DNA from 2 places in the Clostridium sp. 10cd* genome. Region 1 is predicted to be linked to the other one. Evidence: a T-box and tRNA genes for the amino acid it is inferred to sense, from the RefSeq annotation. Region 1 holds a T-box; the other holds one or more tRNA genes.
The links. A T-box is a leader RNA that pairs with one kind of tRNA and senses whether it is charged. The one in region 1 lies ahead of ileS (isoleucine--tRNA ligase), so its partner is inferred to be a tRNA-Ile.

Region 1 (6,462 bases):
GCATTCAGCATGAAGAGCTGACCCAGAAGGATATCGCCAAGCGTCTGGGTATCTCCCAGTCCTATATATCCCGTTTGGAAAAGCGCATTATCGCCAAGCTGAAGGTACAGATGAAGAACTCACAGTAAAACAACGGTTCAGCTGCAGCAACGGATTATGAAATTTGAAAAATACGAGGAACCATGCACTGAAAAAAACCTTATAAACAGTCGGACAGACGTTTGATCCGGCTGTTTTTATCTTACTATTGTCAAGACTGTTTTCCTGCCAATTACTTACAGGAAAAGCTGCCTGCTTTTACGCATAACAAAGAAACGGCTCGGGCACACTGCTAGTACAGACACTAGGAGGCAAAGAGCATATGAGTCGTTATAAAGTAGAAATCAGCGGTATCAATACCGCACAGTTAAAGGTCTTGACAAATGCAGAAATGAAGGAGCTGTTTGTGAAGCTCCAGCAGGGCGATGAAAGTGCCAAGGAAACACTGATCAATGGAAATCTGAAGCTGGTGCTGTCCATTGTGCAGCGCTTTTCCAATCGCTGTGAAAATATGGATGATCTGTTTCAGGTTGGCTGCATCGGGCTTGTGAAGTCCATCGACAATTTTGATCTGAAGCATGAAGTGCGCTTTTCCACCTATGCGGTGCCGATGATCATGGGTGAAATCAAACGCTATCTGCGCGATAATCAGGTGATCCGGGTATCCCGCCATTTAAAGGATCTGGCGTATAGGGCCTTCAAGCTGAAGGAGGAGTATGTACATAAGCATCAAAAGGAACCAAGTGTTTCCTGGCTTGCCCAGCAGCTGGAGGTTAAGGAAAAGGATATCGTGGATGCACTGGATTCTACACAGAGCGTGCTTTCGATCTTTGAACCGGTATACAATTCTGACGGAGATGAGCTGTTTTTGCTGGATCAGATCAAGGATGACAAGGATGAAATCGAGCATCTGAACAATTTGATGGCGTTAAAGCGCAGTCTGACACGCTTAAAGGGGAAGGAGCTGGATATCATACAGAAACGCTATTATCAGGATATGACGCAGACAGAGATTGCCGGAGAGCTGGGCATCTCGCAGGCACAGGTGTCACGTCTGGAAAAAAACGCCATTGCGGTTTTGAAAAAAGAATTTGATTCCTAGGCAACACCTGCGGGTGAAGGGCATATACTGAAACAGGTGATAGAATTGAAATATACGGATATTTGCGGAAGACAGGTCATCAATGTGATGGATGGCAGTATGATCGGACTCGTCAATGATGTGGAATTTGATCCATGCACGTATGTGATTCATTCCATATTTGTCCATCCCACGCAGTCCTTTGTGAAAAAGCTGTTTCCCTGGTTCTTCCCGTGTGATGAAATCGAGATTCCCACGCAGGAAATCGAAAATATCGCGGGTGATGTTATTCTTGTGAAATTTCGATGCTGAAGTTTTTTTACAAAAAGGAGGGCTTTTGAAACAGTTTGCGGCACTTGTATAAATTTCATGAAAAATCCCTTTTTATAAAGGGATTTTTGTGCTAGAATATACATAATGTATAGGAGGGACGCGTAAATGAGCATCAGTCAGAAATTCAAAGAATTTATAGCGCCAATGGATGAAGATGACGTTTTAGAAGTAGAACAGGAAGAGGATACTCCTTCTATTTCTGAATATGAAAGACCGAAATCAAAAGTAAATCACTTGCCAACCGATACGAAAATGGTTCTGTTTGAGCCTCGTTCCTTTGATGAGTCCGAAGAAATCGCAAAACGCCTGAAGGAAAACAAGGCGGCTGTTGTCAATCTGCACAAGCTGCAGCGTGACTATGCACAGCGTACCATTGATTTTTTAACCGGTGTAATCTTCGCTCTGGATGGAAGCATTCAGAAGATCGGGCATAATGTGATTCTGTGTACGCCGCGCAGCGTGGCGGTACATGGGGAAATCAGCCTTGACGCAAGCGAGGAAGACTAACCATTGTCTGTCGCAATAGAGCATTATCGGGGTAACGAGGAATTCGTCCGGCGCCTGCAGGATCAGATTGATCGCATGGAACGCTGGAACCGGGTTGTTGTTACACCCTTTTTTTCGCCTGATCAGATACAGATAGCCGAACGCTTTTGCGGACATCGGATTTTGTATCGCAAAGATGGCGGCTATGCGCAGGCCGAACGCTGCCGGCTTGCTTTTCTGCCCTGGGAGGAAGAGGTACAGATTCCTGTGCTTCATCTAAAGGCGAAGATTTCTTACAGCTTTGGAAAGCTGGCACACCGTGATGTGCTCGGGGCGTTGATGAATCTGGGGATTGAGCGGGATAAAACCGGGGATCTTATCGTTGAACAGGATGCGGTGCATATGTTTGTGGATCCGGATATCGGCAATTATCTGATTGCCAATCTGACGCAAATCAAACGCTGTGCCGTCCATCTGGAGCCGAGTGAGGAGTCTGTCAGCTATGAACCGGATATTGCCTACAAATCACTGATAGTATCCTCTCTTCGACTGGATACGCTGGTCGCTGCGCTCGCCAGACTCAGCAGGGCAAAGGCTGCAGATCTCATACGGAGCAAACAGGTAAAAGTTGATCATGTAATACTTGAACAAACGTCCTATTTGTGCGATAATACTTGTGTTATTTCCATTCGCGGACATGGAAGATTCCAGCTGAAAGAGGTTGTGAAGGAAACAAAAAAGGGAAATCTTGTCATTGAGGTTGGCATGTATCAGTGAATAGGAGAGGGATTATGGACAGATACGCATTTGATACAATGAAAAATGGATATAATCGCTATCAGGTGGAGGATTACATTCAGACACAGAAGCTGCAGATGGAAAGCCTTCAGAAAAAACTGGAAAAAGCCAACTTACTGAAAGAAGAACTAACCAGAGAATATCAGGAGCTGGAAACACGCTACCGGGATGTCAGTGAGAATCTCGAGGTCAAGGAAAAAGCTGCGGACGAAATGACACGCATGGCGATGAAGGAAGCAAATATGATCGTCGATACGGCACACCGCAATGCCGATGCCATTGTAAAGGAATCCTTAATGATGGCGCGTGGAATTTTGATGGAGGTGGCCCGCCTTGGAGATGAGGCGAACGATCTGAAGGGCAGTATGCGTAAGGAACTGCAGAAAATCACGCAGGCACTGGATGATTTTGAAACCCCTGAAATACCGGATCTTGATTTATTGAAAAAAGAAATATAAATGCTGAGATAAAGACATGCTTCTATATGTGGACTTGAAGAGAGCTGACGGTTGGTGAGAGTCGGCAGGAAGGATATAGAAGATATCACTTTGGAGCAGATTTCCTGAAAGCAGTAGGGAAATACGATACGCTTGTCGTTATAAGCTGAGGGCACATGAGCTTCATGTGAACTAAGGTGGTACCGCGTTACAAGACGTCCTTAGATAGAAGGCGTCTTTTTTTCATAAAAGGAGGAAATGATATGGAATACAAGGATACACTGTTAATGCCGAAGACAAGGTTTGAAATGCGTGGAAAATTACCGACAAAGGAGCCAAACTTTCAGAAGCGCTGGAAGGAAAGCGAAATCTATGAAAAAATGCTGGAGAACCGTGAGGGCTGTGAAGCGTTTGTTTTGCATGACGGGCCACCGTATGCGAACGGGGATATCCATCTGGGACATGCCCTGAATAAGATTTTGAAGGATGTCATCATCCGTAACCGCTATATGGCCGGTTACAAGGTGCCGTATGTGCCGGGCTGGGATACGCATGGTCTGCCGATTGAAACTGCAATTCAGAAGCTGGGACATAACCGCAAGGAGATGGAATTATCCGATTTCCGCAAGCTGTGCTATGACTATGCTCTGGAACAGGTGGACCGTCAGAAAAAGGGATTTTTATCACTGGGTGTTGTCGGCGATTACGATCATCCGTATATCACACTGACCAAGGATTTTGAAGCACATCAGATTGAAATTTTTGCCTCCATGGCGATGGACGGTCTGATTTATAAGGGATTGAAGCCGGTTTACTGGAGTCCTTCCAGTGAAACCGCACTGGCGGAAGCGGAAATTGAATACAAGGATATCAAAAGTCCGACGATTTTCGTGAAATTTGCGGTGAAGGATGGCAAGGGCGTTCTGGACAGCGATACTTCCTTTGTCATCTGGACAACGACACCATGGACCATTCCTGCCAATCTGGGAATCTGTCTGAATAAGGACTACACCTATGCGCTTGTGGAAAGCGAAAAGGGCAAGCTGATCGTTCTGGAAGAGCTGGTGGATGCGTTGTGGGAGAAGTTTGGTCTGGAAACAAAGAAGAAGCTGGCAACCTATAAGGGAAGCGAGCTGGAAATGATCACCTGTCAGCACCCGCTGTATGATCGCGAATCCCTGGTAATTCTGGGGGATCATGTAACGGCAGATGCAGGTACCGGCTGTGTACATACGGCACCGGGCTTTGGTGCCGATGACTTCTTCATCGGACAGAAATACGGTCTGCCTGCGTATTGCAATGTGGATGAGCACGGCTGCATGATGGAGGATGCCGGTGACTGGCTGAAGGGACAGTATGTCGATGATGCCAACAAGACGGTAACACAGAGACTGGATGCAATGGGCGCATTGTTAAAGCTGGAGTTCATTACGCACTCCTATCCGCATGACTGGAGAACAAAGAAGCCGATTATCTTCCGTGCAACAACGCAGTGGTTTGCGTCGATTGATAAGATTCGTGAAAAGCTGCTGACAGAGATTGCGAATGTTGACTGGATTCCGAAGTGGGGACAGCAGCGCATGCACAATATGATTGCCGATCGCGGTGACTGGTGTATTTCCCGTCAGCGTGCATGGGGTGTTCCGATTCCGATTTTCTATGCGGAGGATGATACGCCGATTATGGATGAGGCTGTATTTGCCCATGTGGCAGAGCTGTTCCGTGAGCATGGCAGCAATATCTGGTTTGAAAAGGACGCGAAGGAGCTGTTGCCGCAGGGCTATACACACCCAGGCTCCCCAAATGGAGAATTCCGCAAGGAAACCGATACGATGGATGTATGGTTTGACTCCGGAAGCTCTCATACTGGAGCCATGATGGAACGCGGACTGGGCTATCCTGCCGATCTGTATTTCGAGGGCAGCGATCAGTATCGCGGATGGTTCAATTCCTCCTTGATCATCGGTACAGCTGTGCATGGACACTCTCCTTACAAGCAGGTACTGAGCCACGGCTTCGTTATGGATGGCAAGGGTGTGAAAATGAGCAAATCACAGTGGAATGCGGTAGCACCGGGAGAAATCACGAAGAAATACGGTGCGGATATCCTGCGTCTGTGGGCGACAAGTGTCGATTACCAGGCAGACTGCAGTATGTCGGATGAGATTTTGAAGCAGATCAGCGAGCAGTACCGCAAGGTGCGCAATACGTTCCGCTTCATGCTTGCCAATGTCAATCCGGAAGAGGATTTCACAAAAGAGGACCTTGTGGATATCAACGAGCTGCCAGAGCTGGACAAATATATTCTGGTCCTGTTGAATGAAGTGAATGAAAAAGCAATGAAGGCATATAAGGAATACCGTTTTGCGGATATCACCAATATGCTGAGCAATCTGATGACGAACGAGCTGTCTGCCTATTACATGGATTATACAAAGGATATCCTGTATATTGAGAAAAAGGATGCGCCTAGACGTCGTCAGGTACAGACGGTGCTGTGGCATGCGGTCAATACGCTGGTTCGCCTGTGGGCACCCATCCTCGTGCACACCTGTGAGGAGGTCAACGACTTCTTCCATACCGAAGCAGAAAGTATCCATCTGGGAAGCTTTGCACAGGCACTGGATGTACAGGGTGCTGATACAATCAAAGCGGATATGGAACGCATGATGGCAATTCGCCAGGATATTTTCAAGGCCCTGGAGGAAGCACGTGCGGAAAAGGTGATTGGTAAGTCTCTGGAAGCACATGTGATGATCAATGTGAGCGATGAAGACCGTGCACTGATTGAGAAGCTGTGCGGAAATCATTTCAACCAGTGGCTGATCGTTTCCAAGGTCAGCTTCTCCGTGGATGAATTGAAGCAGTATGAAGTGTGTCAGGTAGAAGTTGAGAAGTGTGAAGGCAAGGTTTGTCCAAGATGCTGGAATATTACGGATTCCCATGCGGAGGATGGCCTGTGTGATCGCTGTGCAGAGGTGCTGAAATAGCTTACGACGTAAGTTTGGATAATTATGGAATGTTGACGACAGATGAACAGCAGTTTGTCTGTCATTTTTCATGCTTTTATAAAAAAGTTGCTGTTTTCTATGGAAAAGACATAAGAAATACAGTAAAATAACGGGGTGATTAAACAAAGGGAAGCCATACATGTATCGTACGGTGATTCTGATATAAGGAGAGCATTATGGAAATAACATCACTGACCAATGCAAAGGTAAAACAATGGGCAAAATTAAAGGAAAAGAAATATCGGGAAAAGGATCAGCGATTTCTGGTAGAAGGGGA
Region 2 (6,462 bases), 1.5 Mb from region 1:
AAATTAAAAATATGTTGACATCATGTTTTACTTGTGGTATTATTTACAGGCATTCGATGGAAATGGGCCTGTAGCTCAGGTGGTTAGAGCGCACCCCTGATAAGGGTGAGGTCGTTGGTTCAAGTCCATTCAGGCCCACCATCGAATTTCAATATACATGGGGTGTTAGCTCAGCTGGGAGAGCACCTGCCTTGCACGCAGGGGGTCATCGGTTCGATCCCGATACGCTCCACCATATAACATGATCAGGTTATTTACATTTCGCCGAACGGTTAAAAAAGACCTTAATTAAAGGTTTTGAGAGATGTATAACCTGTTTTTTATTTTGTTCTGATTTCCGTGTTATCCATGTTTACATTTCGTGTTTCAGGCATATACTGTTCACTGCGTTGACCAAAGCTCATAAAAAGCGATGATGATTCAGGTTTAAACTTGAAAAATATAATCATCGCTTTTCTTTAGAGAAAAAGATTTTAAAATACTAATTGAAATGAATAATATGAAGCATAGCAAAGCGTGATGACCAGCTTTTGCTTCCTTCCAAGGCTTGTTTTGTTGTACGAAAATGACAGTCAGGCAGGTGATATCGGTATCGCAGGTTTACGTTAGAAAGGTCAGTTCTCTGTTAGGATAAACTGGAAGATACATGGTTGGATCTTTTATGAGTGTTTGACTGATTACAGGAATACAAACCGACTTTTTGCGTTTCTGAATGATCGTATGGCGTTGTGAAAACAATGCATGCTATAATACAGTTGGTAAAAGGGTGTGATTAAATGGATAAAAGCTATCACTGGATCAACGATTCAGTCAAAATTGATTTTGCTTTGCCTTCCATGATTCAGGAGCTGGTGGATGAGCTGGAGGAAATGGATCGGAAGGAAGACTGGTCATACTTTGACAGATGTGGATTCATTGAGAATATTACAAAAGAATTTGTTATCAATAAAGAAATGACCAGCAAACAGAGGGATATCCTATGTCAAAGATATCGTGGAGGATAAACACATGTATTTGATCGATTTTAACGAGTGTCAGGAAAATAACAAAGCCTATGGTGGGATGGCTGGCAGTAAGCTTGGAATCATTTATCAGGGGGAGGACTGGATTCTGAAATTTCCTAAATCTACAAAGGGAATGAGAAAAACGGAAATTTCTTATACAACCTCTCCGTTATCTGAGTATATAGGCAGTCATATTTATCAGATTCTTGGCTATCCTGTACATGAAACCAAATTAGGGACAAAGGATAACAAACTGGTTGTTGCATGTAAGGATTTTACGGATTCACATGTTCGATTACAGGAATTCAGAGAAATCAAAAACTATTACAATAAAGAACTGGAGGCAATTCTGGAAGATACAGTAACCGATAGCAACAGTGTTGGCAGTACAAGTCTTCACGCGGTAAAGGCACATCTGAACTATAATTCCCTATTGTATATGATTGATGGAATGTCAGAGAGGTTCTGGGATTGTGTCATGATCGACGGGCTGATAAATAATAATGATCGCAATAGCGGAAACTGGGGTATCCTGCGATATTCCGATGGCAGTTTAGCGCTGGCGCCTGTATTTGATAACGGTGCTTCTTTTTCCACGAAGATTTCCGATGAGAAAATAAACGACATGTTGAAGAATGAAGATAGGATTCTCAGCAGTGCAATCAGCACAGTCACCGGATATAATATCGACGGAAAGGCACTGCAGTTCGGTGCGCTATTGAAGCTTGAAGATAAAGATATTCATAATGCAGTAAAGCGTGTCGTTCCACAGATACAGAGGCATATGGATGCGATAACTGCTTTCATTTATGCTATTCCCAATGCAGATAACGGTATAGAAATCATCAGTGAAATACGTAAAGAGTTTTATATAAAGGGAATGGAGCTTCGATTGCAAAAGCTCCTGTTGCCGGCATACGAACATACCATGCGAGCTGTGCTGTAACAGGTAAGTTTTTCACTTCCCGTGCGTTGAATTATCATGTTTGAGAAATCGAGATAATTCAGAAAGAGGAAATATGAGTGTGTTCAGACTTTACGTAATTTGATCCGGCTTTCCTGTGCCTGTCAATGTTTTATCGCAGATCTTTAGACGCAGTTTGTGATACAGACATAAAAAGCAATAACCGAGAGTATACATGACGATATTCATATAGGAAGCGGTATAAGAACTTGCGGCTTCGTAAAATTATCAGCTTTGTGTCTTTAGCATATAAAATCTCTTAAAAGCTTGTGAAAAAATGATAAAAACCTTGTTGACACACGAAAAAAGTAGTGGTATTATATATGAGCATTCGATGGAAACGGGCCTGTAGCTCAGGTGGTTAGAGCGCACCCCTGATAAGGGTGAGGTCGTTGGTTCAAGTCCATTCAGGCCCACCATCGAATTTCAATATACATGGGGTGTTAGCTCAGCTGGGAGAGCACCTGCTTTGCACGCAGGGGGTCATCGGTTCGATCCCGATACGCTCCACCATGATAACATATTGAAGGATTCCAATCCTAACGGTCGGAATCCTTTTTTATTATACACGGCATGCTTGTATCTGAATGAGGATGCCTGTACGATGCAGATTGCTTGTTCTCAGGTCTTTTTCACGGTAAACAATAACTGCGCTTTTGTTGAATTCGGCTCCCGGAAGATGTCCTGAGGCTTTATATTTACATCATCACAAAGATACCAGTACCAGTATTCTGCTGGATTATTCGCAAAACAGATGCACATATCGTCAAGCTGCATATCCGCTATGCGCTGTCCGTCCATGCGAATCAAATGGCTGTAGGTGACGGCATGTTCGCTGTCATCCTGCCTTGTCAGCGTATAGCTTTTTCCTAATGCATCATAGCGTATCAGAAAATCCTGCGTGGAATCCCTCGCATCCTTTATGCGTATCGTTGATAAAGAAACAGTATCCAATCCCTTTAAAAAGGATATCCAGCCACTTCCGTCTACGAGATCATTGGTATCATGCAATGTAAGATCCGGGCACCTTCTGGCGATATCCGGGTAGGCAGTCTCTACTGCTGTCTGTTGAAAAAGATAGCCGCCCATGGAATTTATAAGCATATAAAATATGAGGAACATAGATTTCATGATCTTCGCCTCCTTCTATCCGGTATACGATAAAGTAAGGGAAAATATTTCAACTGTATTTCTTTTTGTCTGAAAATAGTGTACCATAAGGCATGGTGATGAAAAATGAAATATGTGAACAGCAGGGATCTGATGATGTTTTTGCCGCAGCCAATCACAAAGCTGGGTGTATTTGAAGCGGAAACCGTGGATGCTGCACTGACTATGTGTGCGGATGCGTTTCCTAAAATCGAGCAGGAATTTAAAGTGACGGTAGATTTTGCCACCTTTAAATTTCAGCTGTTGAAAACAATGGGGGAATTTTTATATAAATGTGCCGAATGTCCGCATGAATGCCTGAAAAATCCGCGCAAGCATGTGGAGGAGGAACGCTATATCAGAAATCATATCAAGCTTCCTCTGTGGCCGAAGCGTATGCAGAAGAACAATGCAGAAAACTTTTTTCTTATGGAATATATTCTGACCTATGCAGATATCCTGTTCCGCTATCTCCTCGATGCGGGTATACCGCAGGAACAAGCCAATCTCATAGCGACCAATGCGTTGGATCAGCTGGCACTGTGGGTGGATGAGAACTGTATTCGCAAATGCGGGTATGCATGTATCCGTCGTAGCGAATCATCCGGATATTGTACGCTTTGCTCCTATATGATTCAGCCGTTAGCCTGTCCAAACAAAAAGGAAGTCACTCTGCGTCAGCTGGGAATGCAGGAGGAAGACCTTGTGTGCATGCGTCGGGAATTCAAATAGCTTTAACTTTGCAGCCGGAAGCAGGTGGAAATGCCTTGGCTGCTTTTTTTCGGTTAAATCCCTGAAGCAGGGGACAGTGAAAGTGCAATCTTCATAAAAAGTTAAGAAATCTTTTGTTGACCTAAAGTGCACATCATTGTATACAATAAAGGTAGTTATGTGTTTTTAATAGGTAAAAGTAGGATGGCTGAATACTTGAAGGGAGAACGGATGAGAACGAGTGAACGAATATTACAGGAAGTGAAAAAGGCAGTGATCGGAAAGGATGAGCTGCTGGAAAAAATCCTGATGGCAATACTGGCCAATGGTCATATTCTGATGGAGGATATGCCGGGGGTGGGGAAAACAACAATCGCACGAGCGTTTGCGGATGCGATGCAGCTGGATTGCCGGAGAATGCAATTTACAGTGGATGTATTACCGGCAGATGTTACCGGCTTTAGTGTGATTGATCCGCAGACGGGTAAGACACAGATACGCAAGGGGGCAGTTTTTACCAATCTGTTTCTCGCTGATGAAATCAATCGTACCTCCTCCCGTACACAGGCAGCCTTACTGGAGGTAATGGAAGAGGGCAGTGTCAGCGTGGACGGGATAACCATGACGCTGGAACAGCCGTTTCTGGTGATTGCGACACAAAATCCTTACGGCTCTGCAGGAACACAGCAGCTCCCGGAGAGTCAGCTGGACCGTTTCATGATCCGCCTGGAAATCGGTTATCCGCAGGAGCATGATGAAATTGAAATCCTCAAGCGTAAGCAGAATCCGCAAAGCTATCGTGTGCAGTGTGTCGCGCAGCGCACCCAGATTCTGGAAATGCAGAAGGCCTGCAGGGAGGTGTTTGTACACGATTCCCTTTATCATTACATCATTCAGCTGCTGCAGGCGACAAGAAACAATCAGCGCATTTATCGGGGAGCGAGTCCAAGAGCAGGGGTAGCTCTGCTTGACATGTCCAAGGCCTGTGCTCTTTTGCAGGGGCGTGATTATGTGGTACCGGAGGATATTCAGAATGTCTTTGTGGATACCATCGCCCATCGTATTCTCATGCAGCCATCACACAGCATAGATGCCGCAGCGGCAAAGGATGCGCTGACACAGCTCCTGCACCATATACAGCCACCGCACACAAGAAGGAAGGGGCTATGATCCGTTCCTGGCTCGCCTATCTGCTTCTGCTGCTTCTGGATGCTCTGGCATGGATAAGCATTGACGGGTATCTGTATTATCTCCTGCTGCGTGTGCTGCTTATGCTTCCTCTACTCAGCCTGCTTCTGTTTATCGCCGGAAACCGGTTCCTGAAGCTGCAGCTGAAAACGAGTAAAAAGGGCTGTGTAATTCATATGCCAACCAGTCTTCCCCTGCTTGTATGCAGTGGTATTCGGATACAGGGATCGTGGAAGAATTGCTTTTATGAAAGCAGCGAAACGATTTCTCTGGAAGTGAAGCACAGGGAACAGAAATTGCAAATACCGAAGCTGGGAAGTGGAAAGTATGAGCTGCAGCTGACCTCCATCCAGACCAGGGATCTTCTCGGACTGTTTCGCAAAACCCAATCATGGGACAAGGAGGTAACGACCTTTTGTTTCCCGCAGCCCTGTACGGTTACGCAAGTGCAGTATACAAACCTCCTGCAGGAAGCCCGCCAGAGTCTCACCGGTGTTTTCAGCAGTGATTATGAGCTGAAGGAGCACCATGAGGGAGAGCCTGTGCGCCGGATTCACTATAAGGCAAGCTATCGGTTGCAGAAAACGATGGTACGTGAATTTCAGAAGGAGGAATCTGCCGTTGTACTGCTTCATCTTTGTTTTCCACAGGAGCAGAAAATCTGTGAGCGCCTTCTGGCAATCGCCTGTGGAATCTGTCGGAAAGCAAGTCCGCAGGATCTTGTTCGTATTCGCTGGCGGACAGCAGGTGGAAGACAGACGGCAGAGCTGCAAGGTCCTCAGGATATGGAAGGCTTTTTACGAAAACTGCTATCCATGCCGCGCTTTTGTGAAGTATCCCGCGATTCGCAGGATGCCCTGTATCTGGACGAGGCATTTGCGGCTCTTTTCGAACAGGAGGCCGGTATATGAAAAAACAAGTGATACCCGCGCTGTTGCTTTTGATGGGAATGCTTTCCTCTCTCGGTGTGTTTCTGTTCGCCTTTCCTTTTTGGGATGCAGTTCTCTGGATGCTGTACATACCGGTTCTGCTTTTTGCTGTAGTTGTGTATAACCGTCTGCTGCTTCGCCGCAGGAAAAAGGTGATACTGATACTGGCAGGAGGCATGCTTCTGCTTGGGGTACTCAGCTTTTCACTGCTGCAGGAGGGGGCTCATATCGCCTATAATATTATCACTGAGGTGTATCACGATGCCAGCGGCTATGTGTTCTATCCCTACGATGTAACCGATACTGCCATGCTGTACCGGCTTTCGCTGACCTGGCTGCTGCTGTATGCGAGCATATGGCTGTTTTGCGGTATGCTGACCTTCTGGAATACGCGTCGTTATTTTGCGTTATTTATGCTCTCCTTTCTCCCGGTGTTTTTTACACTGCTTTATCAGACACCGATTCCCTGGCTGTTTGCCGTTTCGCTTATCATATTCTGGTTTATGCTGCTTCTCTC

Region 2: it encodes a tRNA-Ile, which carries the amino acid that the T-box ahead of ileS (isoleucine--tRNA ligase) is inferred to sense. The anticodon was not compared.

What each region holds. Positions count from the first base shown of each region.
Region 1 covers NZ_CP172347.1:2,240,718-2,247,179, forward strand. Annotated here, with positions in the region: gene sigK (RNA polymerase sporulation sigma factor SigK) at 1-128, shown strand, start outside; gene ACG3M1_RS11095 (SigB/SigF/SigG family RNA polymerase sigma factor) at 362-1,141, shown strand; gene ACG3M1_RS11100 (PRC-barrel domain-containing protein) at 1,178-1,432, shown strand; gene ACG3M1_RS11105 (cell division protein SepF) at 1,559-1,960, shown strand; gene ACG3M1_RS11110 (RNA-binding protein) at 1,964-2,716, shown strand; gene ACG3M1_RS11115 (DivIVA domain-containing protein) at 2,731-3,195, shown strand; T-box leader at 3,192-3,400, shown strand; gene ileS (isoleucine--tRNA ligase) at 3,438-6,164, shown strand; gene ACG3M1_RS11125 (TrmH family RNA methyltransferase) at 6,362-6,462, shown strand, end outside.
Region 2 covers NZ_CP172347.1:3,779,949-3,786,410, reverse strand. Annotated here, with positions in the region: tRNA gene ACG3M1_RS18890 (tRNA-Ile) at 65-141, shown strand; tRNA gene ACG3M1_RS18885 (tRNA-Ala) at 160-235, shown strand; gene ACG3M1_RS18880 (hypothetical protein) at 777-1,004, shown strand; gene ACG3M1_RS18875 (HipA domain-containing protein) at 1,009-1,950, shown strand; tRNA gene ACG3M1_RS18870 (tRNA-Ile) at 2,311-2,387, shown strand; tRNA gene ACG3M1_RS18865 (tRNA-Ala) at 2,406-2,481, shown strand; gene ACG3M1_RS18860 (hypothetical protein) at 2,590-3,099, opposite strand; gene ACG3M1_RS18855 (hypothetical protein) at 3,205-3,849, shown strand; gene ACG3M1_RS18850 (AAA family ATPase) at 4,060-4,998, shown strand; gene ACG3M1_RS18845 (DUF58 domain-containing protein) at 4,995-5,927, shown strand; gene ACG3M1_RS18840 (transglutaminase domain-containing protein) at 5,924-6,462, shown strand, end outside.